3 regions of the Kitasatospora sp. NBC_01266 genome follow, and region 3 is predicted to be linked to each of the others. Evidence: riboswitches for the same ligand, from Rfam matches in the RefSeq annotation. Region 3 holds a riboswitch; each other region holds the start of a gene.
The links. Region 3 has a riboswitch for cyclic di-AMP ahead of OG403_RS20240 (M23 family metallopeptidase). Riboswitches for the same ligand answer to the same signal wherever they lie in the genome.
Positions count from the first base shown of each region.

Region 1: linked by a shared signal. The riboswitch ahead of OG403_RS10625 (NlpC/P60 family protein) and the one ahead of OG403_RS20240 (M23 family metallopeptidase) in region 3 are both predicted to bind cyclic di-AMP.
Region 2: linked by a shared signal. The riboswitch ahead of OG403_RS32975 (transglycosylase family protein) and the one ahead of OG403_RS20240 (M23 family metallopeptidase) in region 3 are both predicted to bind cyclic di-AMP.

Region 1 is NZ_CP108458.1:2,530,567-2,540,569, reverse strand. Features, by position in the region: gene OG403_RS10650 (Lrp/AsnC ligand binding domain-containing protein) at 1-193, opposite strand, end outside; gene OG403_RS10645 (rhomboid family intramembrane serine protease) at 190-993, opposite strand; gene OG403_RS10640 (hypothetical protein) at 1,230-1,523, shown strand; gene OG403_RS10635 (NYN domain-containing protein) at 1,659-3,158, shown strand; gene OG403_RS10630 (C40 family peptidase) at 3,325-4,362, shown strand; cyclic di-AMP (ydaO/yuaA leader) riboswitch at 4,649-4,799, shown strand; gene OG403_RS10625 (NlpC/P60 family protein) at 4,804-5,928, shown strand; gene OG403_RS10620 (C40 family peptidase) at 6,138-7,178, shown strand; gene OG403_RS10615 (hypothetical protein) at 7,292-8,374, shown strand; gene OG403_RS10610 (glycosyltransferase family 87 protein) at 8,431-9,828, opposite strand.
Region 2 is NZ_CP108458.1:7,679,489-7,689,491, reverse strand. Features, by position in the region: gene OG403_RS32995 (MFS transporter) at 1-811, shown strand, start outside; gene OG403_RS32990 (hypothetical protein) at 1,174-2,511, opposite strand; gene OG403_RS32985 (hypothetical protein) at 2,641-3,231, opposite strand; gene OG403_RS32980 (PPOX class F420-dependent oxidoreductase) at 3,568-3,993, opposite strand; cyclic di-AMP (ydaO/yuaA leader) riboswitch at 4,249-4,411, shown strand; gene OG403_RS32975 (transglycosylase family protein) at 4,414-5,412, shown strand; gene OG403_RS32970 (YchJ family protein) at 5,482-5,904, shown strand; gene OG403_RS32965 (NUDIX hydrolase) at 5,936-6,421, shown strand; gene OG403_RS32960 (DMT family transporter) at 6,520-7,452, shown strand; gene OG403_RS32955 (isocitrate lyase/PEP mutase family protein) at 7,521-8,372, shown strand; gene OG403_RS32950 (serine hydrolase domain-containing protein) at 8,380-9,468, opposite strand; gene OG403_RS32945 (MOSC domain-containing protein) at 9,523-10,003, opposite strand, start outside.
Region 3 is NZ_CP108458.1:4,625,750-4,635,752, reverse strand. Features, by position in the region: gene OG403_RS20255 (sensor domain-containing protein) at 1-361, opposite strand, end outside; gene OG403_RS20250 (GNAT family N-acetyltransferase) at 426-995, opposite strand; gene OG403_RS20245 (hypothetical protein) at 1,039-1,944, shown strand; gene OG403_RS20240 (M23 family metallopeptidase) at 2,009-2,929, opposite strand; cyclic di-AMP (ydaO/yuaA leader) riboswitch at 2,941-3,114, opposite strand; gene OG403_RS20235 (YiaA/YiaB family inner membrane protein) at 3,323-3,613, shown strand; gene OG403_RS20230 (alpha/beta fold hydrolase) at 3,755-4,579, shown strand; gene OG403_RS20225 (TetR-like C-terminal domain-containing protein) at 4,579-5,154, shown strand; gene OG403_RS20220 (hypothetical protein) at 5,368-5,604, shown strand; gene OG403_RS20215 (sensor histidine kinase) at 5,711-6,589, shown strand; gene OG403_RS20210 (response regulator transcription factor) at 6,622-7,350, shown strand; gene OG403_RS20205 (DUF6126 family protein) at 7,385-7,546, opposite strand; gene OG403_RS20200 (helix-turn-helix domain-containing protein) at 7,573-8,175, opposite strand; gene OG403_RS20195 (glycoside hydrolase family 65 protein) at 8,375-10,003, opposite strand, start outside.

The DNA of each region.
Region 1 (10,003 bases), 2.1 Mb from region 3:
CCGGCACCTTGTTGAGCCGGCCGGGGATCACCTCGGCCAGGTCGTCGTGGCGGCGCACCCGCACCATGGCGACCAGGTCGTACCCGCCGGTCACCGAGTAGACCTCGCTCACGCCCTCGATCGCGGCGATGGCCTCGGCGATCTCGGGGATCTGGTCGACGCTGGTCTTGATGAGCACGATGGCGGTGATCACGGCTGGGCTCCTGGGATGGGGGTCCCCCCGGCCGGAGGCTGGGGAACGGTGGGGCCAGCGTATCCGGCACGTCGGGCCGCCACCCACAGCGCCAGGAACCCGGCGCTGAAACCGATCACATGGGCCAGGTAGGCGACCCCGCCGCCGGCCTGGCGCAGCGACCACCACTGGACGGCGAACCAGAGGCCGAGCACCAGCCAGGCCGGCAGCCGCAGTGGCAGGAAGAGCAGGGCCGGGACCAGCGTGGTCACCCGGGCCCGCGGATAGAGGCGCAGGTAGCCGCCGAGCACCCCGGAGATCGCCCCGGAGGCGCCGACCAGCGGGCGCAGCGACTCGGGGCCGTGCCCGCCGAGGGCCGCGTAGCCGTAGTTGGCCAGCACGCCGACGGCCAGATAGAAGAGGAGGAAGCGCAGCCGGCCCAGCCGCTCCTCGACGCCCGCGCCGAAGACATAGAGGAAGAGCATGTTGCCCAGCAGGTGCAGCCAGCCGCCGTGCACGAAGAGCGAGCTGAGCGCGGAGAGCGCGGGCACCTTGTGCGGGGTGGCGAGCAGCGGGCAGCCGGGCAGCGGGGGAGTGAGGCCGGCCAGCTGAGCGGCGGTCAGCGGACGGTTGCTCAGCAGCTCGGCCGGGATCGCGCCCCAACGCTGCTGGTAGTGCTGCGCGGCGCAGGCGCGCGCGGGCGCACTCGAGCCGTAGGCGGGGTTGATCCCGCTCGGGCCGGCCAGGAACACCAGGCAGTTGAGCGCGATCAGGAGGTAGCTGACGAGCGGGGTCGGTCCGTCGTGGCGCTGGTCTGCCATGGGCGCATCCATTCCGCGCCGGTGCGGTCGTGACACCGTCGTGTACGGCGAGTGGGTGAGCGGGCGGGCGAGTGCGCGTGCGGGCACGCGTACGGGTTGTGCGTGCAGGCGTTCGAGCAGGCCGGAGGGCTGATGGGAACCGGTATCCGGTGCCCGCCGTCCCAGCGTCAGGCCCTAGGCTTGAGACCTGGCCGGCACACGGACCGGACCAGGTACCAGCCGAGAGGACCACGCTCATGCCCGTCCCCGTGCCCACCGCCGAGACCCGCTGGCGCTGCACGCTCTGTGGCAACCTGACCCGGTTCGACGTGACCCGGTCCTCCCGCGTGGTCGAGTACCTGCACCTGGACCTGGCCGGTGACCCCAAGGTCGAGGAGGCCGAGGTGCTCAGCGAGACGCTGGAGTCGATCCGCTGCCGCTGGTGCAACGCGGTCGACCAGGTCGAGCTGGTGGCCCGCCCGGATGCCGAGGAGCCCGGTGCCGAGCCCGCTGCGGAGTCTGCCGAGCACGGGGCCGAGCAGACGGGCTGAGCAGGCGCTGCTGAAAAACAGCCGCCGCGCACGCGACAATTGCACCGAGCGGTGAGAGTCACCGGGCGGTGAGTCGGGGCGCCCCGGGCCTGGGCCGGGGCAGCCGCGCAGACCATGATCGGAGCCGAGGACGCGATGGACGCAGCCAGCCAGGCCGCTGAGCCGCAGGGGCCGCTGCCCGCTGCCGGCGAACCGGCCGCGTCCGCGACGTCCGCCGACAGCGCCGTGGAGCCGTCCGGCGAGGCCGTTGAGGTCGGCAAGGCTGACGAAGCGCTTGAGGCCGGGGACCAGGGCGAGGACCAGGGCGAGGAGCAGGAACCGCCCGCCGAGCAGCTGGACCGCCCGCTGCCCGAGGGCGTGCGCCGGCGCGTGGTGGGCCTGGCCGCCGACGCGCTCGGCGGCCTGCCGCTCACCGATCTGCCGGCCTCACTGCGCCCGTACGCCAAGTTCACCCCGGCCCGCCGGGCCAAGTACGCGGGCACCGCGCTGGCCGCCGCGCTGGAGGCCGAGCCGGTCTTCCGGCTGCGGATAGCGGACCGGCTGCGGCTGGGCCAGCCCGACCTGGTGAAGGCGCTGGAGGCGGGCCAGGTGCCGGGCGCGGCCGAGCCGCTGGACGTGGCCGCCGCCGCCTACCTGCTGCGCACCCGCGGCTGGACCCGGCTGGTCGCCGAGGCCGGCGAGCAGGCCGAGCGGGCCGGTGCCGAGGACGCCGCCGCCGAGGCGGCCCGGCTGGTGGAGAAGCTCCAGGAGGAGCTGGCCGCCACCCGCCTCGCGGCCCGGGCCGACCTGGAGCGCCAGCGCGCGGAGGCCGAGGGCACCCGCAAGGAGCTGGAGACGCTGCGCAAGAAGCTGCGCGGACTGGAGAGCGACACCCGCCGCGCCCAGGCCGAGACCCGCAAGCTGCAGGCCGAACTGACCGCCGCCGCCGCTGCCGCGACCGTCGAGCGCGGCGCCGCGGAGAGCGAGAACCGGCGGCTGAAGCATCGGGTGGCCGAGCTGGAGACCGCCCTGGAGGCCGGGCGCCGCTCGGCGCGTGAGGGCCGCAGCGTGGAGGACATGCGGCTGCGGCTGCTGCTCGACACCGTGCTGCAGTCGGCCCAGGGGCTGCAGCGTGAACTGGCGCTGCCGGTCACCCAGCTGCACCCGGCCGACCTGGTGGACGCGGTGGTCCCCGGCTCGGCCTCGCCGCACGATGTGGCCCGGCGCGGACTGGCCGAGGACGACCCGGCGCTGCTCGACCAGCTGCTGGCGATCCCGCAGGTGCACCTGGTGGTGGACGGCTACAACGTGACCAAGACCGGCTATCCCACGCTGCCGCTGGAGCAGCAGCGGCTGCGGCTGCTGGGCGGCCTGGCGATGCTCGCGCAGCGCACCCAGGCCGAGGTGACCTGCGTCTTCGACGGGCAGGACCTGGACGTGCCGGTGATCATGGCGCCGCCGCGCGGGGTCCGGGTGCGGTTCAGCCGGACCGGCCAGACCGCCGACGAGCTGATCCGCCAGCTGGTGCGGGCCGAGCCGCAGGGCCGCCCGGTGGTGGTGGTCTCGGCCGACCGCGAGGTGGCCGACGGCGTGCGCAAGGCGGGGGCGCGCCCGGTCGCCTCGGTGCTGCTGCTGAACCGCCTGGCCCGCAGCTGACCAGCGCTCAACTGGTGAAGAGCCGGTGAACACCTGGCCGTGAAGGCTGGTTGGTCGTAGTCGGGGAGTGGCGCGAGGATCTGATGTTCACTAGGGTCTGGCGTCAAACCTATTTTTCCGGCCACTCACCCGATCGGGTGAGCCCGGTAGAAGAAGGAGCAGTCCCTTGCCGTCCCACCGCCGTCCCAAGCAGTCGAGCCGCGTGCGGATCTCCGTACTCACCGCCGCTGCGGCGACCGCGGTCGCGATCTCCTCGCAGAGCGGGGCCTGGGCTGATCCGGCACCCTCGGTCGATCAGGTCAAGGCCCAGATCGACGCGCTGAACAACCAGCAGGAGGCCGCGGCCGAGCAGTACGACGGCGCCAAAGAGCGCGGCGACCAGCTGCGCCAGCAGGCCTCGCAGCTGCAGGACGAGGTGGCCCGCACCCAGGACCAGGTGACCCAGCTGCAGAGCGGCCTCGACACCGTGGCCGGGGACGAGTACCGCAACGACGGGATCGACCCCTCGGTCCAGCTGATGCTCAACTCCAACCCGCAGACCTACCTGGACCAGGCCTCCAGCATGCAGGTGGCGACCAGCACCGAGGCCGACGCGCTGAAGTCGCTGCAGGGCGAGGAGCGCAACCTCGACCAGGAGAAGAAGGAAGCCGCCGACACGCTGGCCGAATTGGACACCGCCACCGCGCAGTTGAACCAGGCCAAGTCGGACGTGCAGACCAAGCTGGCCGCCGCGCAGAAGCTGCTCAACTCGCTGAGCGCCTCGCAGCGTGCCCAGTTGGCGGCCCAGGAGGCGCCCGCCTCGCGCGGCAGCGCCCGGGCCCAGCTCAGCACGCTCAACCTGCCGCCGGCCGCCGGCTACGCGGGCCAGGCCGTACAGGAGGCGCTCAGCCGCCTCGGCGACTCCTACGTCTGGGGTGCCACCGGCCCCAGCACCTTCGACTGCTCGGGTCTGATGCAGTGGTCCTACGCACAGGCCGGCGTCTCGCTGCCGCGCACCTCCCAGGAGCAGGCCACGGTGGGTACCGCGGTGCCGGACCTGGCCGACGCCCAGCCGGGCGACCTGGTGATCTTCGGCAGCGACCGGCACCACGTGGGCATGTACATCGGCAACGGCGAGATGGTGCACGCGCCGCACACCGGTGACGTGGTCCGGATCGCTCAGGTCAGCACGATGGGCGAGTCCTACATCATCCGCCGGGTCTGACCCGGCGTCGCCCCGCCGCGCGAGCCGCGCTCCTGATCCCCCGTCACCCGCCAGGTGTGACGGGGGACACTTGTCTGCACACTACTTGATCACCTGTTGGTGATCTCCCTAGCACCCAGAGTCAAAGTTTCCGGGTTTTTCCGACAAGGATTTGAACGGATCACAGATTTGTTACTAGGGTCGGCAGCCAGACCCACGCGATGGAGATCACCCGACCGGGGTGGCAGCGCGGGTTACCGCCGAGTCTGGAAAGCAGCACGGACAGTTGACTGTCCGACGGGGAACCCCTTCTGGGGAGCTGCGGACCGGAGCCGGGGAACCACGTTCCTCCGGGGTGAATCGGCGCCAGGTCGGCCACAGGCCGGTGAGGCGTCGTAGGGCATGTCTTCCAGCCCGAACCCGTCAGCTCACCCGGTAGGCGGTCCCAGGGAAGAAGGATTCGTGGCGTCCCATCGTCGTCCCAAGCCCGTTGGCCGTGCCCGCGCGTCGATTCTGACCGCCGCTGCCGCCACCGCCGTGGCCCTCTCCTCGCAGGGCGCGGCGCACGCCGATCCGGCGCCCTCGCTCGACCAGGTCAAGTCCCAGGTCGACGACTTGAACAACCAGGCGGAGCAGGCCACCCAGCAGTACGACGGCGCCCAGGCCCAGCAGCAGACGCTGCAGAAGCAGGTCGGCGACCTGCAGGACCAGGTGGCGCGGCAGCAGGACCAGGTGACCAACCTGCAGTCGGGGCTGGCCTCGGTGGCCGCCGACGAGTACGCCAACAACGGCATATCGCCGACCGTGCAGATGATGCTCTCGGCTCACCCGGACACCTTCCTCGGCCAGGCCAGCGCGCTCAACCAGCTGAACAGCACCCAGGCGGAGACGCTGAAGGAGCTGCAGAGCGATGAGAAGGTGCTCGATCAGAGCAAGACCGAGACGCAGAGCAAGCTCGCCGCGCTGGATGCCACCACCCAGCAGCTGAAGTCCGCCAAGGACACCATCCAGGCCAAGCTTCAGCAGGCCCAGAACCTGCTCAACTCGCTCACCGAGCAGCAGCGCCAGCAGATGGCCGCCCAGCAGGCGCAGGCCGACGCGCAGGCGAAGGCCGCCGCCCAGCAGGCCCAGGCGCAGGCCGCCGCCGCGGCGCAGTCGCAGAGCGCCGCCTCGCGCGGCTCGGCCCGCACCCCCCTCGGCAGCACCGCGACGCCCCCGGCCGCGCCGACCACCGGCAACTCGGCCGCCGCCGCGGCGATCGCCGCCGCCGTGAGCAAGCTCGGCTCGCCGTACCACTACGGTTCGACGGGTCCCTCCGAGTTCGACTGCTCGGGCCTGATGCAGTGGGCCTACGCGCAGGCCGGTGTCGCGCTGCCGCGCACCTCCCAGGAGCAGGCCGCGATCGGCACCAACGAGGGCACCAACATCGCCAACGCGCAGCCGGGCGACCTGCTCATCTTCAACAACTACGGCCACGTCGGCATGTACATCGGCAACGGCGTGATGATCCACGCGCCGCGCGCCGGTGAGAACGTCAAGTACGAGTCGGCCACCGTGATGACGATCGATGCGATCGTCCGCCCCTGATGTCCTGACGTTCCTGGTGAAGCGTCACTTCGGCCCGGCCTCCCGCGTGGAGGCCGGGCCTTCGCCGTTCTGCTGTCCGATTGTGGATCAAATATTCGTATCGGTGAGGGTTTGGACTCATCCGTCCTGACTCGCTAACGTCTGCGCTCGGACCTCAGCTCCTCCGAGGGCTCTCCCCGAGCCCTCACGGCGATTGGAGTCGTCAGGCGATGGCGATTACACCCCCGTCGGGCACCGCGCGCCGGTTCGCCCGGGTGCTGGCGGTCACCGCTGCCGCGACCACCGCGCTGGCGATGACGGCCAGCGCCCAGGGCGCACCGGCCAAGCCGGACAAGAACGACGTCAAGTCGCAGGTCGACCAGCTCTACACGGAGGCCGAGCAGGCCTCGGAGAAGTCCAACGCGGCAGAGGAGGACGTCAAGCGGCTGCAGGCCGAGAGCAGCGCGCTGCAGGCGCAGGTGGCACAGGGGCAGGACACGCTCAACCGGATGCGGTCGGACCTGGCCACGGTGGCCGCGGCCGAGTACCGCTCGGGCGGGATGGACCCGAGCGTTCAACTGATGCTCTCCTCCGATCCGGCGGGCTACCTGCTCAAGGCGCGCAGTCTGGCCGAGGCGGGCCGCCAGCAGGTCGCCACGCTCCATGAGGTGCTGGAGCAGCAGCACCGGCTCGACCAGCGGCGCAGCGAGGCCGGCGCCAAGCTGGCCGAACTGGAGACCGTGCGCAGCACCCTGGCGAAGAGCAAGCAGCAGGTGCAGCAGCGGCTGAAGAGCGCCCAGGCGCTGCTCGACAGCCTCTCCGCCGCCGAGCGGGACCAGCTGCTCGCGCAGGACGCCCGGGAGGCGAACGAGCGGGCCGCGCGCGGGGCGGAGCGGGTGGATCTGGGCAACCAGCCGCCCGCCTCGGACCGGGCGGCGGTCGCGGTGGCCGCGGCGCTGAGCAAGCTCGGCTCCCCGTACGTCTACGGATCCACCGGGCCCGGCAGCTTCGACTGCTCGGGTCTGATGTACTGGAGCTGGCGGCAGGCGGGAGTGAGCCTGCCCCGCACCTCGCAGGCGCAGGCGTTCGGGGGGCAGCGGATCAGCCTGGCCGAGGCGCGACCGGGAGACTTGGTGATCTTCTTTCACGACATGCACCATGTCGGCATGTACGTCGGCGGTGGCACGGTGATCCATGCCCCGTACCCCGGGGCCCGGGTGCGCTACGAGAACGTCGCGGCGATGCCGGTGGCGGCGGTGGTGCGGGTCTGAGCGCCCGATCGCCCAGCGCGCCGGGAGAGCCCGCCGGTGGCGGCGGGCTCTCCCGGCGCACCGCGCTGCTGCTGGCGGCCGGCGGGCTGGCCCAGCTCTCGCTGCCCCGCGCGGTGCCCGCCCGGGCCGCCGTGCCCACCGGCGCGGCCCCGCTCGGTACGCCGGGTGCCGGGCAGCCGACGGCGCTGCTGGCCGCGCACGCCCAGGCGCTGCGCACCGGTGAGCTGGCCGCGCTGCGGCTGGCCCAGCTGGACTACCGCCCGACCTCGTGGGACGCCCGCACGGTGAGCGCCGAGCTCTCCTACCGGCTGGACGGCTTCGACGACTACCCGGTGGTGCTGCGCCGCCGGCTCACCCTGGCCGGCGGCGCGGTGAGCGGTGAGAGCGCCGCCCCGGGCAGCCCGGCCGCGCCCTGGGACCTGGGCGACCCCACGCCGGTGCGCGGGGCGCACTGCGTGGTGCTCGGGCCGGCCACGCCCGGTCTGCTGACCGAGCTGGCCGGGCTGGGGGACCAGGCGGTGCCCGCCGTCAGCGCGGTCTGGGGCGGCGGGTGGCCGGGTCGGCTGGTGCTCCAGCTGCCCACCACCGCGGCGCAGTTCACCCAGCTGCTGGGGGCCGATCCGAGCAGCTACTCGGACATCGCCGCGGTCACCGTCGCGGCCCCCGCCGCGCCGGTGCGCACCCCCGCCGACCGGGTGCTGGTCAACCCCGACGCGTACCGCCGGCTCAGCGCGTTCGGCAAGCACGTGGTGATCACCCACGAGTCCACCCATGTCGCCACCCGGGCCGACACCCACCCGTGGACCCCGCTCTGGCTCTCCGAGGGCGTGGCCGACTACACGGGCTACCTGAACACCGGGCACACCGCCCGGCAGATCGCCCCGGAGCTGACCCAGGACGTGGCCGCCGGCAAACTGCCCACCGCGCTGCCCACCGATGCCGACTTCAAGGCCGGCTCCACCGCGATCGCCCAGGCCTACGAACTCTCCTGGCTGGCCTGCTCGCTGATCGCCGCCGAGCACGGGCAGCAGGCCCTGGTCGACGTCTACCGGGCGGTCGGCGCGGCCGGCCCCGGCGCCGGCCGGGACCAGCAGTTGGACCTGATCCTCGGCCGGCGGCTGGGGTACGGGCTGGCGGAGTTCACCAGGCGCTGGATCGCCGACGTGGTCCGCCAGGTCGGGCCGGGCAGCTCCTGAGCGCCCGGCCGAACCAGCCGAACCCGAACCCGGCCTGGCACGCGCCTGGCGATCCGTCAGCCGTGCTGGATGTCGTCCAGCAGGCTCTGCTCGTAGGCGATCCCCGGGCGCACCGGGTACTTCGGCTCCGGCTCGGTCGGCGCCTCGCTCTCCTCGGCGACGGCCGGGGCCGGGCCCTGGGTGGAGCGCCAGAGCCGCTGGCAGGACACGATGGTGGCGGCCAGCATGGTCAGGTTGCGGGCGGTCAGGATGGTGACGCCCCAGCCGGTGCTGTTGACCACCTGGCCGAAGTTCATCGGGAACTCCAGCGTGGTCAGCACCGTCGCGACCAGGACCATGACCGCCACCGGACGCTGGCTGGTGCCGCGCACGGTCAGGCAGACGGCCGCCAGGCCGACCAGCCAGACCAGGTACTGCGGGCTGATCACCCGGCTGGTCACGGTGAAGATCAGCAGCGCCGCCAGGGCCGCGTCATAGGTGGTGGAGGGCTGCCAGCGGCGGGCCCGCAGCCGCCAGTAGAGCAGCCAGCCGAAGCCGGCCACGGTGGCGCCCATCGCGACCTTGGAGATCACCGGCACCCACGGGCCGAGGAACTCCACCGAGCCGTAGTTCATCGTCACCGCGCCGTGCCAGAAGCCGAACAGCTTGGCGAAGTGCAGCGGCAGCGCGCCCAGCGACTCCACCTCGATGCCGCGATCGGCCTGGAAGGTGAGGAACTGGAAGGCCCCGTTCATCCCCGCCGCCAGCAGGAAGGCGAGGCTGGCCACCGAGCCCACCGCCGCCGTCCAGGACCGCCGGGTCCGCCGGCCGCGCGGGGTGCCGGCCAGGCCGAGCAGCGGCCAGAGCTTCATCAGGCCGCCGATGCCCAGCAGGAAGCCGCCCAGCACCGGTCGGCGCAGGATCACCAGCAGCCCGGTCATGGCGATCGCGGTGACCAGGATGTCGTAGCGGCAGTAGACGGTCGGACCGAGCAGCGGCACCCCGAGCACCCAGACCCAGGCCCCGGCGAAGCTGCGCCCGCGCCGCAGCCCGGTGCGCAGCAGCATGGTGATCGCGAGCGTGTCGAAGACGCCGCAGAGCACGAAGAAGGAGGTCAGGTAGGACCACGGCAGCAGCCCGGGGGCCAGGATCACCAGCGCGGCGCCGGGCGGGTACTGCCAGGTGACGTCGTCCATCGGGAAGGTGCCGGTCTGCAGCACCTTGAACCAGCTGTGGTAGATCACCGAGACATCGGTGGTCACGTCCAGCGGCGCTATCTTGAGTACGCCGGTGACCATCAGGACCAGCAGGACCCGGGTCAGCAGCCAGCCGCCGCCGACCCGCCAGGCCGCGCCGCGCGGGGGCGCGGGGGGTGTCACCGCGGTGGCACCCGGGTTCGGGGGCGCGGCCAGGGCCAGGCCCCCACCGCCGCTGCTGCCGTGCTGGTCGGCCGGGCCGTCGTTGGCCAACTCCACTGTGCTCCCTCGTTAGCTGCGCGCACCCGTCTGAACCCGTGTCGACTAGGACAGAGCCACGGGGGAAACGGTTCCGGACCCTTCATCCGTTCCCGCCGAATCGGCATGGTGACCTATGGTACGGATCAGCGAGCGGTGAACCGAGCACCCCCCGACCGAGCGAGCCGTGGACAGT
Region 2 (10,003 bases), 3.1 Mb from region 3:
GGGCATCTGGCTGCCGCTGCACGGCTACTCCTTCGAGCGCACCCCGCTCTGGGCGGGCATCTTCATGCTGCCGCTGACCGTCGGCTTCCTGCTCGGCGGCCCGATCTCCGGCTACCTCTCCGACCGGTTCGGCGCGCGGCTCTTCGCCACCAGCGGGCTGACCCTGGTGGCCGCCTCCTTCATCGGCCTGATGCTGCTGCCGGTCGACTTCCCCTACCCCGCCTTCGCGGCGCTGCTGCTGGTCAGCGGGTTGGGTCAGGGCATGTTCTCGGCGCCGAACACCTCGGCGATCATGGGCAGCGTGCCGCCGGAGCAGCGCGGGGTGGCCTCCGGGATGCGCTCCACCTTCCAGAACTCCGGCACCGCGCTGTCGATCGGGCTGTTCTTCTCGCTGATGATCGTCGGCCTGGCCGGCTCGCTGCCGCACGCCCTGCAGACCGGCCTGACCGCCCAGCAGGTGCCGGCCGCGACAGCGCACCAGGTGGCCGGACTGCCCCCGGTGAGCACGCTCTTCGCCACCTTCCTCGGCAACAACCCGATCAGCCACCTGCTCGGCCCCAGCGGCGTGCTGCCCACCCTGCCCGCCGCCAACGCGCAGACGCTGACCGGCGACCGGTTCTTCCCCGAGCTGGTCTCCGGACCGTTCCACCACGGCCTGGTCACCGTCTTCAGCGCCGCCGCGCTGCTGGCCCTGATCGGCGCGCTCGCCTCGGCACTGCGCGGCCCGAGCGCCAAGAGCGGGCAGGTCGAGGACCCGCGGCAGCACCCGGACCGGGCCGACTCCGAGCGGGCGGCGCGTCTCGGCCGCTGAGCGCGCGGGCGGATGTGCACACCGGCGTTGACCGCCGACGACCGGCAGCCACCGGTCGGCGGCGGTCAGCGCCGGATGATACGCCCTGGGGCCAGCTGAAATGAACGCAATGCGGAATCAGGCCCATGCCTGTTGCTTTGCCAGGGGCCCCGTGCCAGGCTCATCCCAGCCTGCAGAGCGCGACACGAACGGTCCCCGGATGGATCGCCACGCCCGCCACCGGGGCTACGGATATCGCCCAGCCACCAGCTCCCGCCCCCGGTTGCCGGCGGCTGTCCGACACCGTGTTCGCCGGCCTGGACCGGGGCACTTTCCCCTGCCCGGTCCAGGCCGCCGACGCGGGATCGGGCCCGAGGACGGGCTCAGACCCCCGGGCCGGCGGGCGGGACGGGAATCCCCGCCTGCTCCGCGAGCGTCCGGGCCAGGCCCTCGCGACGGATCCGCCGGTCGACGTAGAGCAGCCCGTCGGCCAGCGGCGAGAGCGACGCGGTGAGCACCATCGCCAGGCCCAGGCCCAACAGCGTGAAGGCGACGCAGAACAGCACGCCGAAGACCGAGGGGTCGCCCTGCACGGTGTTCCCGTACTGGTCCACCTGCTGGTTCATGGTGAACCCCAGTCCCAGTGCGCCGATCACCCAGAGCGGTCCGACGACCAGCTGACCGGCGAAGGATCCGATCATGCGGATCACATAGGGGATGCCCAGACTGCGCCACCAGGCCCCCTCGTTGAGCTTCCAGGCACGGCGGATCGCGGCCAGCGGGCGCCGGTCCTCCAGCACCAGCACCGGGACCAGCAGGGTCAGCCGCACCCCGGCGTAGCCGCCGAGCCCCAGGACCACCAGCAGCATGATCGCCGCCAGCACGCCGAACACGGCGGCGCTGCCGGTCAGCAGCCCGAGGACGGTGCCCGGCAGCAGCGCGACCAGCACCGCGCCGAGCCCGGTCAGCCAGAGCAGCGCCTGGGCACCGAGCACCCGCCAGAGGAAGGGACCGGTCTGCGACCAGAGCTGACCGGCCGTCACCGGGCGGCCGAGCACGGCATGCCGCAGCACCGCCGCACTGGACACGCTCGCCACCAGCGACAACGCCACGAAGCAGAGCAGCAGGAGCAGCACGCCGAGGACGACCAGCACGCCGAAGGTGACCGCCTGCCCGTGCGTGGGATCGGCGCCGGGCTGGTCCCGCAGCTCCTGGAAGGTGTCCGCGGTCAGCAGGTAGCCGACCAGGCCGTACACGGTGAACAGGGCGACGGCGCCCGCCAGCACGCCGAGCAGTGGCAGCAGCAGCGGCTTGGCGTACCGGCGCAGGGTGGTGAAGACGCCGCTGAGCACCTCGCCGACGCTGAGCGGGGCCAGCGCTATCACGCCGGGCTTGGGCGGCGCGGGCCGAAAACCCCAGCCGGCTCCGGGAGGCGGCCAGCCGCCCTGGTAGGGGCCACCGCCCTGGTAGGGGCCACCCTGCCAGCCACCCTGGTACGGGCCCTGATAGGGCGGCGGTGGCGGGTACGGCCCCGAGGCACCCGGCTGGTCACTCGCCTGGTCGTTCACGTGGCCGTTCGCCTGGCCGTTCGCCTGCTCACTCGGCCGGTCACTCATCTGGTCACTCGGCCGGTCGCTCGACGGCGCGCTGCCGGTCTGCTGCCCGGCGTCAGGCCGGCCGGCGTCCGGGTCCGGCGCCCGCCACACGTCATCGACGCTCATGTTCCGACTTCCCCCTGTGCTCCTCGGTGCCGCTCAGTGCCGCTGCACCCCGCGGACCAGGCACGTTCGGCCCGCGGAGCCCAGAGCGTACGGGAGCGCCACCCGGCGGACGCCGTCGGGGGCGGGCGGTCAGCCGGTGCTGTACCAGTCCCAGGGCAGTTGCCCGTGGTCCGGCAGTTGCGGCTCACGGGAGCTGATGGTGATCAGCGGGCGGTCCTTCCAGACGGTCGCGTCATTGGAGCGGCGGCACAACTCGGTGCGCGCGTGATCGGTGTTGGCTACCAGCACCAGGACCGTCGCCTTGCGCAGCCGCTCGAAGACAGCCGGATCCGGGTCGTCCAGAGCGGCCCGCAGCCGGGCCCGGTCGGCCAGCCGCAGTCGGCCCCGGTCCCCGTACCCGAGCGGCCTGACCTCGGCGGTGGTCCTGGCCAGGGCGCGCGGCAGCGTCAGCAGTGGCAGCAGGGTGGGGATCCGGCCCGGGTCGGTGACCCCCTCGCCTTGCGCCGCACGGTAGACGGCCAGGCCGAGCAGGGTCCGCACCGCCTCCAGGTCGGCGTCGGCCACCCTGGGGTCGTATCTGGCCGCCCAGTTGGTCAGCCCACGGGCCCAGTACATGGCCACGTCCAAGGCGGCCGCCTTGCCCATCAGCGCGGCATCCACCTCCCACCACCAGTGCGGATCGCCCTCGGCCGCCTCGATGGCCGGCTCCAACTCGTGCACAGCCCCACCTCGCTCCCGGTGCGCCCGCCGATCCCGATCGGGGCGCGTGCCCCTATGGTGCGGCGGTGCGCGGCGCGGTGTCCGCCGATCGGGCAAACCCGCCGGACCGGGCGGCGCCGAACTCCCTTGCGCCGCCCGGCCGTCCGGGGTTGCGGCCGAGACTAGGGGCTGTCGTCAAACCCCCTTCTGCTCGGCGACGCCATGCACGCACTCTCGCCGCACCGGGCACAGGCCCAAGTACGTCCAGTACGAGGGCCTGCGCCCGGCACGCCGAGAGCACGCACCTGACGCCGCCAAGCCGCCCTGCGGGCGACGAAGGGGGTTTGACGACAGCCCCTAGGGGGTCTGGCCGTACAGGTGCTCGACGTGCAGCTTGACCACCAGCCGGCGATCGCGCACCATCGCGGCGCGGTAGTCGTCCCAATCCGGGTGCTCGCCTTGCAGCGTGCGGTAGAGGTCGACCAACTCCTCGACGGCGGCGTCGTCCTGCGCGGCGGCCACCGGTGTCAACTCGGCCGTGCCCTCGGCCACCGCCCAGGTCCAGTAGTCCGGGCTGGTCGCGTACAGGCTCGCGCGCGGGTCGCGGGCCAGGTTCTTCGCCTTCACCCGGTCGGCGGTGATCGAGACCCGGATCAGCTCCCGGGCCGGGTCGTAGGCGTAGAGGACGTTGGAGAGCTGCGGCCTCCCGTCCCGCTTCAGCGTCACCAGGACGCCCGTGCGCTGGGCGGCGAACAGTTCGCGGATCTTGACTTCGTCGGCCATCGGCCTCTCCTTACCAACTGATCGGCTGTTCCGGCTCCCAACCTAGCCGCCCAGGGGCGCGGGCTCCGGCGACAGTCGCGGGCATTCGGGGGCACGTTCCCGGTACGGACCATCGCCTGGCTGCCGTGATTCGCGTGTGATGTGTGCGATGCGGGGTTGTTATCGAGGTGATGATCCGTCTAGTCTCCCCAGCAGCCCGCCACCGCGCGGGTGCCCGGACGCGGTACGCCGAGTCCTGCCCAACGCGCTCCCGGGACCACGACCACACCTCTGGGCAGGGGCGGGGGACCCAGGATTCAATGCCGTCCCCGTACGGCTCGGGGTGAAGCCGTCCGCCGGACCCGTCCGCGCGAACGGCCGGGCCACCTCCCGGTCCGAACCCGACAGCTCACCTCGCAGGCGTGCGGAGAGGGATCTTCCATGGGCATATCCGGCGTCTTCTTCGGTCCGGGCCGCCACCGCCGCCCGACCCAGACCGACCGCGCGGTGACCGCCGCGACCGTGGCCGGCGCGGGTCTGGCCCTGCCGCTGCTCACCGCGACCGGCGCGCACGCCGCCCCGGCCGCCACCTGGGACGCGGTGGCCCAGTGCGAGACCGGCGGCAACTGGAGCGCCGACACCGGCGACGGGTACTACGGCGGGCTGCACTTCACCCAGCAGAGCTGGGTCGCCTACGGCGGCGACCAGTACGGCGCGGTGGCCTCGCACGCGACCGAGGCGCAGCAGATCGCGGTGGCCGAGCGGCTGCTGGCCGACCAGGGGCCGGGCGTCTGGGGGAACTGCGCGACGGTGGCCGGGCTGACGGCCCCGGCGGCGACGCCCACGGCGCCCACGACGTCGGCACCCACCAACCCGACCGGGACGACCACGACCACGCCCGCACCCCCTGCGTCGCCCGTACCGCCGTCCTCGCCCACCGGCACGACACCCACCGGCACGGCACCCACCCCCACCACGCCCACCGGCACGACGCCCGCGCCGGTGACCGGCACGCCGACCGCGCCCGGCAGCACGCCGACGACGGCAGCGCCGAGCCAGGCCCCGAGCACCCCGGCCGCGCCGAGCACCGCCCCCACCGCCCCCACGGCGAGCCCCGCCCCGCAGGCGCCCACCACCCCGGCGGCCCCCGCTCCCACCACCACCCCCACCATCGGCGCGGCGCCGACGGTGGGCCAGAGCACCACTCCCCCGGTCGCAACCGCCCCCGTGCCGAGCGCGCCGACCACCCCCGCCGCACCCGGCACGCCGGCCCCGACCCCCGCCGGCCAGGGCTACACCGTCCAGAGCGGTGACAACCTCTGGGACATCGCCCAGAGCCACCACCTCGACAACTGGCAGCAGCTCTACCAGGACAACCTCGGCACGGTCGGCACCAACCCCAACCTGATCTACCCCGGTCAGCAGCTCCAGCTGCCCTGACGGCCCGTCGGCCCGGCGCCACCCGGCGGCCGGGCCCGGGGCAACCCCGGGGTCCGTCAGAATGGACCCATGTCACGACGCCCCACCCGCCCCCGCCCGACCGCCGCGCCGACCAGTTGCCCGTGCGGCCTGCCCGCGAGCTACGCCGACTGCTGCGGTCGGCTGCACCGCGGCCTGGCCCAGGCCGGCACCGCCGAACAGCTGATGCGCTCACGGTTCAGCGCCTTCGTGGTCGAGGACGCCGCGTACCTGCTGCGCAGCTGGCACCCGCGGACCCGGCCGCCGGCCGTCGACTTCGATCCGGGACTGCGCTGGCAGCGGCTGGAGATCCTGGGCAGCACCGAGGGCGGCCCGTTCCACCAGGCGGGCGAGGTGGAGTTCGTCGCCCACTACCAGGAGCAGGGTCACGCCGGCGCCATGCGGGAGAAGAGCCGCTTCGTCCGCCACGAGGGCGCCTGGGTCTACCTCGACGGCGTGGTCGAGACCGACTGACCCGACCCGCACAACCGCTTGGAGGAACGCGGTGCCCGACCTGCCGCTCGCCGACCATCTGCGTACCCTCCCGCACGGGGTCCTGTTCGCCGCCGTGCACTTCACCGATGCCGACGGCAACCCGCTGCTGCTGAAGTCGGTCTACGACCCGGAGGTCTGGCAGTTCGCGGGCGGCAACCTGGAGTTCGGTGACGATCCGTGGCAGGCCGCCCGCCGGGAGGTGCTGGAGGAGACCGGGTTGACGCTGCCCGAGCACCCGGTCCCGCCGCTGCTCGCGCTGCTCTTCGTCGGCCCCTCGGGGGGCTGGCCGTTCAAGATCGGCGTGGTCTTCGACGGCGGCCCGCTCGACGCGGCGCAGCTGGCCGGGCTGCGGCTCGACCCCGCCGAGCACACCGAGTTCGCGGTCCGCCCGCTCGCCGCCTGGCGCCAGGAGCTGCGGCCGGCCCGGCTGGCTCTGGTCGAGGCGGTCGCCGAAGCCCGCCGCACCGGCCGCGCCGCCTACCTCCAACTGCCGTAGCGTCCCTGATGCTCCGACGGCCCGAGCGGCCGGCACCCCGGGCGGCCGCGCGCCTTATTGCCTGGCCGCCCCGTCAGCACCGGGCTAGCTTGGCCCGCATGGACCAGAGTGCCCCCTCCGCAGCCGCCGCCCCCGTCGCTCCCGCCGCCACCCACACCCGGATCGACCCCGGACTCACCAACCCCAAGGCGGTGGCCGCGGCCACCGTCTCCGTACTGCTCTGGGCCTCGGCCTTCGTGGCGATCCGCTCGGCCGCCCCGCACTACGGCCCGGGTGCGCTCGCGCTGGGCCGGCTGGCGGTCGGCTCGGTCGCTCTCCTGACCAGCTGGGCGCTACGGCGCGAGGGTCTGCCGCCGCGAGCCGCCTGGCCGGGCATCGCGCTCTCCGGAGTGCTCTGGTTCGGCCTCTACATGATCACGATCAACTGGGGCGAGCAGAAGGTCGACGCCGGCACGGCGGCCATGGTGGTCAACGTCGGCCCGATGCTGGTCGCGCTGTTCGGCGGTTGGCTGCTGCGTGAGGGGTTCCCACGGCGGCTGATGGCCGGCATGGCCGTCTCGTTCGCGGGCGCGGTGGTGGTGGGCCTCGCGCAGTCGGGCGGCAAGGGCTCGCCGCTGCTGGGCGTGCTGCTCTGCCTGGGCGCCGCCCTGCTCTACGCGGCCGGCGTGGTGACCCAGAAGCCCGCGCTGCGGCACGCGACGCCGCTGCAGGCCACCGCCTTCGGCTGCCTGATCGGCATGGTGCTCTGCCTTCCGTTCTCCGGGCAGTTGGCCACCCAGCTCGGCCACGCGCCGCTGTCGGCCACGCTCGACCTGGTCTACCTCGGCCTATTCCCCACCGCGCTCGCCTTCAGCACCTGGGCCTACGCGCTCGCCCGCACCACCGCGGGCCGGATGGGCGCCACCACCTACGCCGTCCCGGCGTTGGTGGTGCTGATGTCCTGGGCGATCCTCGGCGAGGTGCCGGCCGTGCTGAGCCTGCTCGGTGGCTGCCTCTGCCTGGGCGGCGTCGCCCTCTCCCGCCGGCGCTGACCCCGCATCACCCGACCCGCCATCACCAGCCGCCATCACCACCCGCCATCACCAGAGGAGTCTCCGCCATGCCCCTGCCGATCACCCCTGACGAGCAGCGCCGCCGCGCACACGCCTTCCGCGAGCTGCACACCGGCCCCGGCGCCTTCGTCATCGCCAACGCCTGGGACGCGGGCACCGCACGCCTGCTCGGCTCCCTGGGCTTCGCCGCGCTGGCCACCACCAGCGCCGGGCTGGCCTTCGCGCTCGGCCGGGCCGACGCCGCGAACCTGGTCAGCCGCGAGGAGGCGCTGGCCAACGCCCGCGCGATCGTCGCCGCCACCGATCTTCCGGTCTCCGCCGACCTGGAGAACGGCTTCGGCACGAGCGAGGCCGCCGTGGCCGAGACGATCCGACTGGCCGCCGCGACCGGCCTGGTCGGCGGCTCGATCGAGGACGCCACCGGCGACCCGGCCGACCCCGTCTACCCCTTCGACCTGGCCGTGGACCGGGTCCGGGCCGCCGTGGCGGCAGCCGCCGAACTCGACTTCCCGTTCACCGTCACCGCCCGCGCCGAGAACTTCCTGCACGGCCGCCCCGACCTGGACGACACCGTGCGCCGCCTGCGGGCCTTCGAGGCCGCCGGCGCCGACGTGCTGTTCGCCCCCGGGCTGCCCGACGCCGAGGCGGTCCGCACCGTCTGCGCCGCCGTCAGCAAGCCGGTCAACGTGATCGCCGCCGGCCCGATCGCCGCGCTGACGATCGATCAACTCACCGAACTGGGCGCCCGCCGGATCAGCGTCGGCTCGGCCTTCGCCCGACTCGCCCTGGCCGCCGCCCAACGCTCCGCCGCCGAGATCCTGAGCGCCGGCTGCTTCACCTCCTTCGCCGCAGCGATGCCGATGCCTGAGGCCAACAAGCTGATGAGCCAAGAGCTCTGACGCTTCCTCAACTCTTCGGAGGAACGGCTCCCGGGCGGCGTCCCGGGGCCGGCGGGCCGAAGACCAGGCGCCGAAAGGCATTGCGGAGGTCGGCGATGGGCTGCCGGTCGCGGCTGTAGTAGACCTTGTTGGTCAGCAGGGTCGCCCAGCGGCCCCGGCTCGGCGCGATCCAGATCGCGGTACCGGTGAAGCCGTAGTGCGCCCAGATGTCGTCGGCGGGGTCGGTGCCGGGCGCGGGGTGCCAGAACAGGCCGCGACTCGGCTCCAGTCGGCCGGTCTGCACGGTCAGCGACTCAGCCGTCCAGGCGGCGCCGAAGCCCACCCGGGCGGGCGCGGTCGCCGGGTCGAGCAGGTGGCGCAGGAACCGGCCGAGGTCCTCGGCGGTCGAGAAGACACCGGCGATGCCGCAGACGCCACCGAGCAGCCGCGCGGAGGGGTCGTGCACGGTGCCCTGGAAGCGGACGCCGGTGTCCTGGTCGCGCTCGGTGGGCGCGCAGCGGGCCGCCAGGCCGGCGGGCAACGGGCCGAACCGGGTGGCTTCCAGGCCCAGCGGCTCCCAGATCCGGGCGGTCACGAGCCGGTCGAGCGCCTCGCCGCAGAGGTGTTCGGCGAGGTGGCCGAGGATCAGGGCGGCCCGGTCGGTGTACTCGACCGCTTCGCCGGGCGGGCGGTGCAGGGCCTCGCGCAGGACGCCCACCCGGATGGCCGCCGGGTCGGTGCCGTAGCGCTCCTTCAGCCGGGCGTGCAGTGGGACGCCCGCCGTGTGGGTGAGCAGGTGGCGCGCGGTGACCTGGCCGAGGGGGTACCCGGCGACATCGGGCCAGTAGCCGCCGAGCGGCTCGTCGAGCGGGAGCCGGCCGGCTTCCCAGAGGCTGCCGACGGTGGGCCAGACCGCCAGGATCTTGGTGAGGCTGGCGACGTCGAAGAGGGTGTCCCCGCGCATCGGCGCCCCGGGCCGGGCGGGGTCGGGCAGGCCGGCGGTGCCCATCGCCTCGGTGCCGGCGGCGTCACCCACGGCCCAGACGGCGCCGGGGAAGACCCGGTCGTGGACGCCGCCCTCGAGCAACTCCCGGATACCGCCGGTGCCGATTGCCATAGTCTCCCCGCTCGTCGTGGACGTGCCGCGGTGCGCGGCGCCCCGCCCGTTCGCTCAGACCCGGTCCAGCACCCGGTGCGGACCCGGCGGCAGTTCGACGTCGACCGGGTCACCCGGCCGTATGCCACCGCCCGTCAGGACGATCCCCATGATCCCGGCCTTGCGAACCAGGGCGCCCGATTCGTCGCGGTGGGCCACGAGTTTGAGCAGCCCGTCCTGGAAGTGCTCGATCTGCGAGCAGGGGTTGCGCAGCCCGGTGACCTCCACCACCACCCGATCGCCGATCCGCAGCAGCGCGCCGACCGGCAGGCCGAGCAGGTCGACACCGCTGGTGGTGATGTTCTCGCCGAGGTCGCCGGGTGCCACCAGGTGTCCCTGCCGGGCGAGTTCGGCGAAGAGCTCCTGGTGGATCAGGTGGACCTGCCGCAGGTTCGGCTGTGTGGGGTCCTGCCTGACGCGTGACCGGTGCTTGACCGTCTCCCCCGCGTGGATGTCGCCTTCGACGCCGAGCCCGGCGAGCAGCGTGATCTGCTCG
Region 3 (10,003 bases):
ACATCAGCAGGTGGTAGGCGACCGCCCGCCACCCCGCCGGGTCGGTCAGCTGCGCGGTGATCCGCCCCCAGAGGCCGGTGCCCGGCGCCCGCACCGGAGCGGGCGGCGCGGGCAGCCGGGTGCCGAGCAGCCGGGCCACCCGTCCGCGCTCGACCGCGCCGAGCCCGCGCGCCCCGACGAGCAGCAGCGCGAACACCGGGAAGCCGAGCGCGGTCACCAGGGTTCCGGTGCCGAGCATGAAGAAGGCGACGGTCCAGACGAAGCCGACGATCGCGGTGAAGAGGGAGGCGAACACATAGCCGACCTCCTGGTAGGTCCTGCGGCCGAACGAGGGGCGGTGCGGCGAGCTCGTCATCGTCATACCCACACCCTGCCGTGGCACGGTCGGCGACGGTATCCGGCTGCCCGCCACTCCGGGGGTGGGGTTAACCCCCGGTCGGCCACTCCTCCTCGAGCAGCGAGTACTGCAGCGCGTCGTGCCAGGCGCCGCGCAGGTAGAGGTCGTCCCGCAGCCGCCCCTCCAACTGGAAGCCGAGCTTGCGCAGCACCCGGGCGGAGGCCAGGTTCTGCGGGTCGAGCCGGGCGGCCAGCCGGTGCAGGCCCAGGGTGTTGAAGCCGAAGTCGCAGAGCAGCCGGGCGATCTCGGTGGCGTAGCCGCGACCCCAGACGTCCCGGCGCAGCGCGTAGCCGATGAACGCCGCCCGCTGGCCGGGGTGTCCCTCGACGCCGAGGACCGCGTTGCCGAGCGGCACGGCGTCCTCGCCCTCCTCGGTCAGCGTGACGGCCAGCCGGTAGACGGTGCGCGGGGTGTTCTCGGCCTCCTCCAGGTAGAGCGCGACCTGGTCGGCGCAGTCCTCCCGGTCACGCGGCTCGAAGGGCAGGAATCGGGCGGTCTCGGGGTCGCCGAAGATCGCGTGCAGGGCGTCGACGTCGCGCGGTACGTGGTGGAACTCGCGGATGGTCAGTCGCGGCCCGGTGAGCAGGACGGGATGCATGGCAGGTACGGTAGTGGGCCCGCGAGCGGTTACCGTACCTGCCATGGACCAGGAAGACCTGCGGCTCGCACCCCGACCGCACACCGCTGAGCTGCTGCGATGGGCCGAGGAGCAGGGTTTCGCGCCGGTGCCCGAGGCGGCGGTGAACGCGGTGCTGACGCTGCTCGAACTGGGTGACGCGCAGTTGCACGACGGCTTCCCCGAACTGACCTCGACGCTGCTCCAGGAGTTGCTCTACGAGCGGATCCACCTGTACGTGCAGCCGCCCGAGGAGCAGTCGCCGCTCGCCTACGGGGCGGCCGTGCGGCTGCTGACCGACCACCAGCGGGCCGTCAAGCGACTCAACGCCAAGCGGCAGCAGCGCCTGCACGAGGAGGCCGACTGGCAGGGCGAGCTGCTGGCCGGGCTGCTGCGCCAGCCGCACCTGCTGACCTGGCCCCGGCTCTACACCCTGCTGCTGCGCGAGGCCGCCGTGGACACCGGTTCACCGGCGGCGGTGCGCGAGTGGCTCGACGGCTTCCGGGAACTGGCCGAGGCGGACCGGATCGCCGCCTTCGCCGAGCTGTCCGGGCTCGACCAGCCGGAGGGTGCGGCCGGCTGGACCGAGGGCGTGCTGCTCTCGATCGGGATGGCCACCGACGGCGCCCGGCTGCTGATCGAGAACCGCCTGATGCAGCGCAGCTACCGCAACCTGGCCGGGCGCAACGCGCTGGGACTGCCGATGCCGGCCGAACTCGCCGGCGACTTCCCCGCCTTCGAGGCCGCCGTGCAGCAGGAGGCGCTGCGGCTGCTCGGCGAGTGGACCGTCCCCGGGCTGCCCGCGCTGCTGCTGACCGAGTACCAGGAGCTGGCTCCGGAACCGGGCGCCGCCGAGGTGGACGGCTACATCGTCAAGCGCGGCCTGGTCGAACTGCCGGACATCGGGGACTGGCCGGGCGAGCCGGCCTGACCCGGCCTGACCCGGCCGCGGGGCCGGGCTCAGCGCCGGGCTCAGGCTGGTGGCGGGGCCGCCGTCAGAGTTCGACGCCGTGCGCGCGCAGCCAGCCGGCGGGGTCGACCGGGCCGGCGCCGGCCGGCCGGACCTCCAGGTGCAGCTGCGGGCCCCCGGGGACACCGCCCGGCCGCGGGCCCGCGGCCGCGCCGGTGGCACCGACCTGGCCGAGCACGGTGCCGGGGGCGACCGGGCCGGCGGGGACGGTGATCGCGGCGAGGTGGCAGTACCAGAGCTCGGTGCCGTCCGGCAGGGTCTGGATCACCCGGTAGCCGTACGTGCCGGACCAGCCGGCCGAGCTGACGGTCCCCGCCGTGATCGCGGTGACCGGGGTGCCGGCGGGCGCGGCGAGGTCGAGGCCGGTCCGCAGCTGCGCCCAGTGCGCGGCGGACGGGTCCTGGCCGGCGCCGAGCGTGTACTTGGCCAGCGGCGGCCGCACGGTCGGGGCCGGCGCGGCCTCGGCGACCGGGGCCTCGGCCACCGGCGGCTCGGCGACGGGTGCCTGCGGCTGGGCCTCGGTCCGGACCTGGGCCGCGGCGACGGCCTGCTGCGCCGCGCGCTTGGCGGCCGCCTCGTGGGCCGCCTCCAGCCGCGCGGCCTCCTCGGCGGCGGTGCGCCGGGTGTCCGCCTGCTGCTGGATCCGCGCGGCCAGCGCGAGGCCGGGGTCGGCGGCGCCGTCCTGGTCGGTGGCGGCGGTCCCGTCCGGCGCGGTGATCGCGGTGGTGGGCGCGGGGGTCGGGGTGGCGGCAGCCGCGGCGGTGGCGGTCAGGCCGGTGGTGGCACCGAGCGCGGCGGCCATCGCGGTGACGCCGAGGACCGGAGCACCGGCCCGCGCCTGGCGGGGCACCCGGTGCCGGGCGAGGTCGGCGGGAGCGCCGGGGTGGTCGAGCAGTCCGGTGCCGCTCGACTCGGTGCGGCTCTCCGGAGAGTGCGTCAACGCCACGGGGGCGCGCTCCTTTCCTTCCCTCTCGCCTACCGGGTTAGCTGACGGGTTCGGAGCAGGAAGGTCTCCTACGGTTCGACCTGGGCTGATCCAGCCTGGGCCGAGCCGATTCACCCCAAGGAACGTGGTTCCCCGGCTCCCGGCCCGGCCGCAGGGCCGGGTCGTGGATTAGGCGACGGCGCACGGTGCCGTTTCGGGTACGGCGTTGCCGACCGCGCTGCGTTATCAAACGTTAATCCCACGAGCCCGCGATTCCAAGCCGCTCCGAACGGATTGTCATACCCATTTAACGTCATGGCCGCGTCATGACAGAGGCGCCGGACACCTCATTGCGGCACCGATCTGAGTAGGTGTACTCAGGTGCTGGGCACGGGAGTTGACCATCCTTCAGGCATGACTTCCGCGATCCGCCCACAGCCATCGTCCGCCTATTACGTCCAGGCGATCCTCTCCTTCGCACTCGCCGCCGGCGGGCTCGCGATCGGTATCGCCTATCTGCCGGTGACCGCCTGGACCCGAGCCTTCCTCGCTCTCGGCCTGCTCTACACGGTCACCTCCGCCTTCACCCTCGCCAAAGTGATCCGCGACAGACAGGAGGCCGGCGAGATCGTCACCCGGGTCGACCAGGCCCGGCTGGAGAAGCTGCTCGCCGAGCACGACCCGTTCCGGGCCGACGGGGCCTGACCGACCCGGGCCTGACCGACCCGGGCCGGGAAGCCCGGCGGGGGAAGCCGTCGAGGACTTGACGGCTAAGGCTATTAGCCATAGCTTTATGAGTGTCGGCAAGCCGCCGACACCGCCCCTCGGAAGCCCAGGAGGCTTGCCGTGAACGCCACCACCACCCCCCGGACCCGGTTCCTGCAGCTCCCCGGCGGCAGCCTCGCCTTCGACGACACCGCCGGCCCCGGCACCCCGGTGGTCCTGCTGCCCGGCATGCTGGACACCCGCCTCGAGTACCGGCACCTGCGCCCACTGCTCATCGCCGCCGGACACCGGGTGATCACCATGGATCTGCGGGGCTTCGGCGAGTCCTCGATCAGCTGGGACGACTACACCCCCGCCGCGATCGCCGACGACGTGCTCGCCCTGCTCGACCACCTGGACATCGCCAAGGCCGTCCTGGTCGGCCACTCCTACACCGGCGCCAGCGTGGTGAAGGCGGCCACCCTGGCCCCCGAGCGGGTGGCCGGCATCGCCCTGCTGGACGCGTTCATCGAGCAGCCGCCCGCGAACGCGCTGATGCGCGGCGCGGTCCACCTGCTCGGCTCCGCGGTGATCGCCTTCCCCAAGGTCTGGGGCTACTACCTGAACAAGATGGCGATGCCCACCACCAAGCCGGCCGACCACACGCAGTACGTCGCCGGCCTGGTCGCCGACCTGCGCACGCCCGGCCGCAAGCAGGCCACCCGCGGCCACGTCCGGGGCGACTCGGCGCCGGTCGGCTGGACCGTGGGCTTCCGCTCCCCCGCGCTGGTCGTGATGGGCAGCAAGGACCCCGACTTCCAGAAGCCGGAGCTGGTGGCCGAGCGGCAGGCGAAGGTGCTCAACGCCCGTAAGGTGATCATCGACGGTGCCGGGCACTACCCGATGTCGGACTACCCGCAGGCCACCGCCGACGCCCTGCTCCCCTTCCTCGCCGAGGTGGCCTGATGCCCCGCGCCGGACTGACCCCCGACCTCGTGGTCGACCACGCGCTCGCGCTGATCGACGCCGACGGTCCCGAGGCGCTGACCCTGGCGGCCGTGGCGCTGCGCGCCAAGGTGGCCGCCCCCTCGCTCTACAAGCACGTGCCCGGAGGGCTGGGCGGACTGCGCCGGCTGATCGGCATCCGGGTCACCGGCGACCTCGGGGCCACCTTGGACGCCGCCATCGCCGGCCTCAGCGGGGACGCCGCGATCGCCGCGCTGCTGCGCGCCTACCACGGCTACGCGACCGAGTACCCGAACCGCTACGCCGCCCTGCCGCAGAGCCCGTCCAGCGGCGACCAGCAGTTGATCGGCGCCTCCAGCGCGCTGATCGGCACCATCTTCAAGGTGCTGCAGGGCTACGGGATCGCGGACACCGAGGCGGTGCACGCGGCCCGCACCGTCCGGGCGCTCTCACACGGCTTCGCCTCCCTGGTGATCGCCGGGGCCTTCCAGATGAGCGAGGACCTGACGGTGACCCAGGACCGGCTGATCGGACTGCTGACCAGCGGCCTGCGGGAGTGGCCCGGCCGGGCCTGATGCGGATCGGCGGACTGATCGGACAGGCATCCGATCAGCTAAGACTCAGAAAAGGGGACTAAAGTCCCATCCGGTACGGATTCGGGTGACGATCGAGACCGTTTCGTCGCCGAACCAGGGTCAGACTGGCCCCCGTCCGGGTAGCTACAGCGGACGGCGCACCACGCCGTACCCGAGCTCACCCGCGAACCGACCGGCGAAGGACGAGGGCCCATGACGCAGCCGACCACCGCGCAGCACGCGGCCTGCCAGGCCGCCGCCGGCACGCTCCCCGCCCAGCGGGCCGCCGGCAAGCCGTCCGGCCCGGGGCGCCGCGTCACCACCGCGCCCGAACAGCTCACCGGCTGGGCCGCCTTGCGCCGCAACCTGGCGATCATCCGCGGCCTGCGCTCGATGGCCACCGTGCCGGCCCGCCCGCAGCCCGGCTACGGGGAGTCCGACGGGCAGTGACCGCCCGGCAGCACGCCGAGCGAGCCGCCCGGGTCATCCCCGGGATGTAGCCGCTGCCCCCGCCGGATGATGCGCGGCAGACCCCCGAGCTGCGAAGGTACTCCTCGTGGGGACTACGGGGAATGGCTGGCCGACCATCGGCCTGGCGGTCATCGCCGCGCTGGCCGGCGCCGCGGCCGCAGTGCTCGGGGTGGCGCTATTACGGGCAACGCGACGGCACCGGACAGCACTTGAAGAGCGCGGCTGGCTGCTCGAACGCGAACGCGAGAGCGCGGCGCGCACCGCCGTGGACGCCGAGCGGGCCAGGATCGCCGGCGAGCTGCACGACATCGTCAGCCACAACGTGAGCGTCATGGTGGTCCAGGCCGGCGCCGCCCGCGAGGTGCTGACCGTGCTGCCCGAGGAGGCGGCGACCGCGCTGCGCGCCGTGGAGGGCGCCGGGCGCGACGCGCTGACCGAACTGCGGCATCTGCTGGGACTGCTGGCGCCGGCCGCGGACGGCAGCGAGGAGGCGGAGCTGGGCGGATCGGCCGCGCTCGCGCCGCAACCGGGTCTGCGGCGGCTGGGGGCACTGGTGGACCGGATCGCCTTCGCCGGACTGCCGGTCGAGGTGCGGATCTCCGGGGAGCCCCGGAAGCTGCCCGAGGGGATCGATGTGACGGCGTACCGGATCGTGCAGGAGGCGCTGACCAACGCGCTCAAGCACGGCGAGGCGGAGCGGGCCGAGGTGACGGTGCGGTACGCGGACCACGCGTTGCGGGTGGAGGTGCTGAACAGCGGGCCGAGCGTGCTCTCGGGGGCCGGTGGCGGGGTGCGCCGGGCGCGCGACGCGGACGGCGCCGGGCGCGGGCTGCTCGGACTGCGCGAGCGGGTGGCCGTGTACGGCGGCGACCTGGACGCCCGGCGGCGGCTGGGCGGCGGCTTCCGGGTCCGGGCCCGGATCCCGCTGGACCGGCCGCTGGACCGGGCGGGGGATCCGTCGTGAGTACCGACACGGGTACCGGGATGGGTGCTGGGATGGGTGCCGGTCTAGGTGCCGGCCTCGGTGCGGACGAGCCGGCGCCCCGGGTGCTGATCGCCGATGACCAGGCCCTGGTCCGCACCGGTTTCCGGCTGATCCTGGCCGCCCGCGGCATCGAGGTGGTCGGCGAGGCCGCCGACGGCGCCGAGGCGGTGGCGGCGGCCCGGCGGCTGCGGCCCGACGTGGTGCTGATGGACATCCGGATGCCCACCATGGACGGACTGACCGCCGCCCGGCAGGTGCTGGCCGAGGCCCCGCAGTGCCGGGTGATCATGCTGACCACCTTCGACCTGGACCAGTACGTGTACGCCGCGCTGTCGCTCGGGGCCAGCGGCTTCCTGCTCAAGGACGTCACGTCCGACCACCTGGTCGCCGCCGTCCGCCTGGTGAGCACCGGCGACGCGCTGCTCGCCCCCTCGATCACCCGCCGCCTGGTGGAGCGCTTCGCCACCGGCGGCAGCACGGCGGGCCCGGCCCCCGCGACGGCCGCCCCCGCGGTGCACCGCGACCTCACCCCCCTGACCCCCCGTGAGCTGGAGGTGCTCACCCTGCTCGGCCGGGGCCGTTCCAACGCCGAACTCGCCCGCGAACTCACGCTGAGCGAAGCCACCGTGAAGACCCATGTGGCCCGGATCTTCGCCAAGCTCGCACTGCGCGACCGCGCCCAGGCCGTGGTCCTCGCCTACGAGACCGGCCTGGTCGCCCCCGGCGACGCGGACGAGTAGCGCCGGTCCGACCGGCGGCTCTCGTGAGTACCCGTCAGCCGCGGTGGGCGCCGAGCCAGAAGAGCAGGTAGAGGAAGGCGGCGAAGCCGTGCGCCGCGGCCAGGTAGATGCCGACCCGGATCGCCACCCGGTGGTCGGTGCGCTTGCCGCCGTCGGTGGTGGGGGCGTAGTGCGGACGGGGGTGCTGGACAGCCATGGTCGAGCTCCTGTTCCGGAGGATGGTCAGGGTGCGCGGTTCGGCACCGGCAGGCAGAGGTCGCTGGCCGGGCTCTGCAACAGGGTGTGGACGAAGAGCAGTTCCACGCCCTCGGTGCCCTCGGCGGCGAAGCGGTGCGGGGTGAGCGAGTCGAACTGGGCGCTGTCGCCCGGTTCCAGCAGGTAGCCGGTCTCCCCCAGGGCCAGCCGCAGCCGGCCCCGGGTGACGTGCAGCCACTCCTCGCCGGCGTGCACCCGCACCACGGCGTCCTGCAGGCCGGGCGGGATCCACACCCGCAGCGCCTGCATGGCCAGGCCCGCCACCCCGGCCCGCCGGTAGCCCCAGCCGCCGGTGGTGCTCGGGGTGATCTCGCCGCCGCGGACCACGGGGTCGGGCACGCCGGGCTGTTCGCCGAGCAGACCGGCCACCGTGGCGCCGTAGAGCCGGGCGAGCGCGAGCAGCACCGGCAGCGAGGGCTGGCGACGGCCGGTCTCCAGCCGGGAGAGGTAGGCTGGCGAGAGCCCGGCTCTGGAGGCCGCGACCTCCAGGGTGAGGCGAGCGGCCAGCCGGTGCTCGCGCAGGCGGGCACCGAGTCCGGGCAGTTCGCCCTCGTCGGATTCGCTGGTCATGGGACCAGTCCACACCCGTTGTGCCCCCAGGGCAACAAATGTGCCTCAGAGGCAAAAAATCCGGTGCCCGGCCGACCTGGCCGCCTCGCCCGGCACTGCCGCCGTCCCGTTCCGGCCCCTCGAACGACGTGCGCCGCCGGGCTGACCCTGGGTCAACCCGGCGGCGCCGCACTGCTGTCGGCCGCGTGGGCCGCTCGGTCTACTCGGCGGCCAGATGCTCCCCGCCCAGCGCCGAGGTGTTCAGCGGACCGGCCTGCGGCGCGCGGCGGGCCGGCTCACGCCCGGGCGGCTGGGTCGGCCGCTCACCGGCCGGCGGGTTGAGGGTCGGGCGCCGCACCGGCGCGCCGACCTCCACCCAGAGTTCCTCACCGTCGTGCGCCACCCGCAGCTTGTCGCCCTCGCGCAGCGTGTAACTGGTCTCCTCGTGGCTGATCTCCACCTTCAGCAGGTGCTGGCGCACCCGCATCGAGAAGCCCAGCCGGGTCAGCCCGGCGGGCAGCCGGGGCCGGAAGGCGAGCGACTCGCCGTGGTCGCGCATGCCGCCGAAACCGGCCACCAGCGCGATGCAGGCGCCGGCCAGCGAGGCCATGTGCAGGCCGTCGCGGGTGTTGCCGCCCAGGTCGTGCAGGTCCATCAGGGCGGCCTCGGCGGTGTAGTCGTAGGCCAGGTCGAGCTGGCCCACCTCGGCCGCCATCACGGCCTGGGTGCAGGCCGAGAGCGAGGAGTCGCGCACCGTCAGGCGCTCGTAGTAGGCGAAGTTGCGGGCCTTCTGCTCGGGCGTGAAGGCGTCGCCCCTGATCTGCATCGCGAGCACCAGGTCGGACTGCTTGACCACCTGCTTGCGGTACAGGTCGAAGTACGGGTAGTGCAGCAGCAGCGGGTACTTCTCCTGCGGGGTGTTCTCGAAGTCCCAGATCTGGTGGTCGGTGAAGCCGTCCGCCTGCGGGTGGACGCCGAGCTTCTCGTCGTACGGGATGTACATCGCCTTGGCCGCGTCGCGCCAGGCGGCGGTCTCCTCGGTGTTCACCCCGAGGGCGGCGGCCTCCAACTGGTGGCGGCCCACGGCCTCGGCCGCGGCCTTCAGGTTGCTCTGCGCCATCAGGTTGGTGAAGACGTTGTTGTCGGCGACCGCGCTGTACTCGTCGGGCCCGGTGACGCCCTCGAGCCGGAACCGGCCCTGCGCGTCGTGGTGGCCGAGCGAGCGCCACATCCGGGCGGTCTCGACCAGCAGCTCCAGGCCGTAGTTGCGCTCGAACTCGATGTCCCCGGTGGCCCGGACGTAGCGGACCACGGCGACCGCGATGTCCGCGCCGATGTGGAAGGCCGCGGTGCCGGCCGGCCAGTAGCCCGAGCACTCCTCACCGCGGATCGTCCGCCACGGGAACACCGCGCCGGCCAGGCCCAGTTGGGCGGCCCGCTCGCGGGCCAGCGGCAGCGTGCTGTACCGCCAGCGCAGCGCCTGGGCGACCGCGCCGGGCGCGCAGTAGGTGAGCACCGGCAGCACGAAGGTCTCGGTGTCCCAGAAGCTGTGTCCGTCGTAGCCGGGACCGGTCAACCCCTTGGCCGGGATGGCCCGTTCCTCGCTGCGCGCGGAGGCCTGCAGCACGTGGAAGAGCGCGAACCGGACCGCCTGCTGGAGTTCGACGTCACCGTCGATCTCGATGTCGCTGGAGTCCCAGAAGTCGTTCAGGTACGCCTTCTGCTCGGCCACCAGGCCGTCCCAGCTGGAGTACCGGGCGGCGGTGATCGCGGCCTCGACCTGGTCGCGCACGGCCGGCAGCGAGCGGGTGGCCGACCAGCCGTAGCCGATGAACTTGGTGACCCGCAG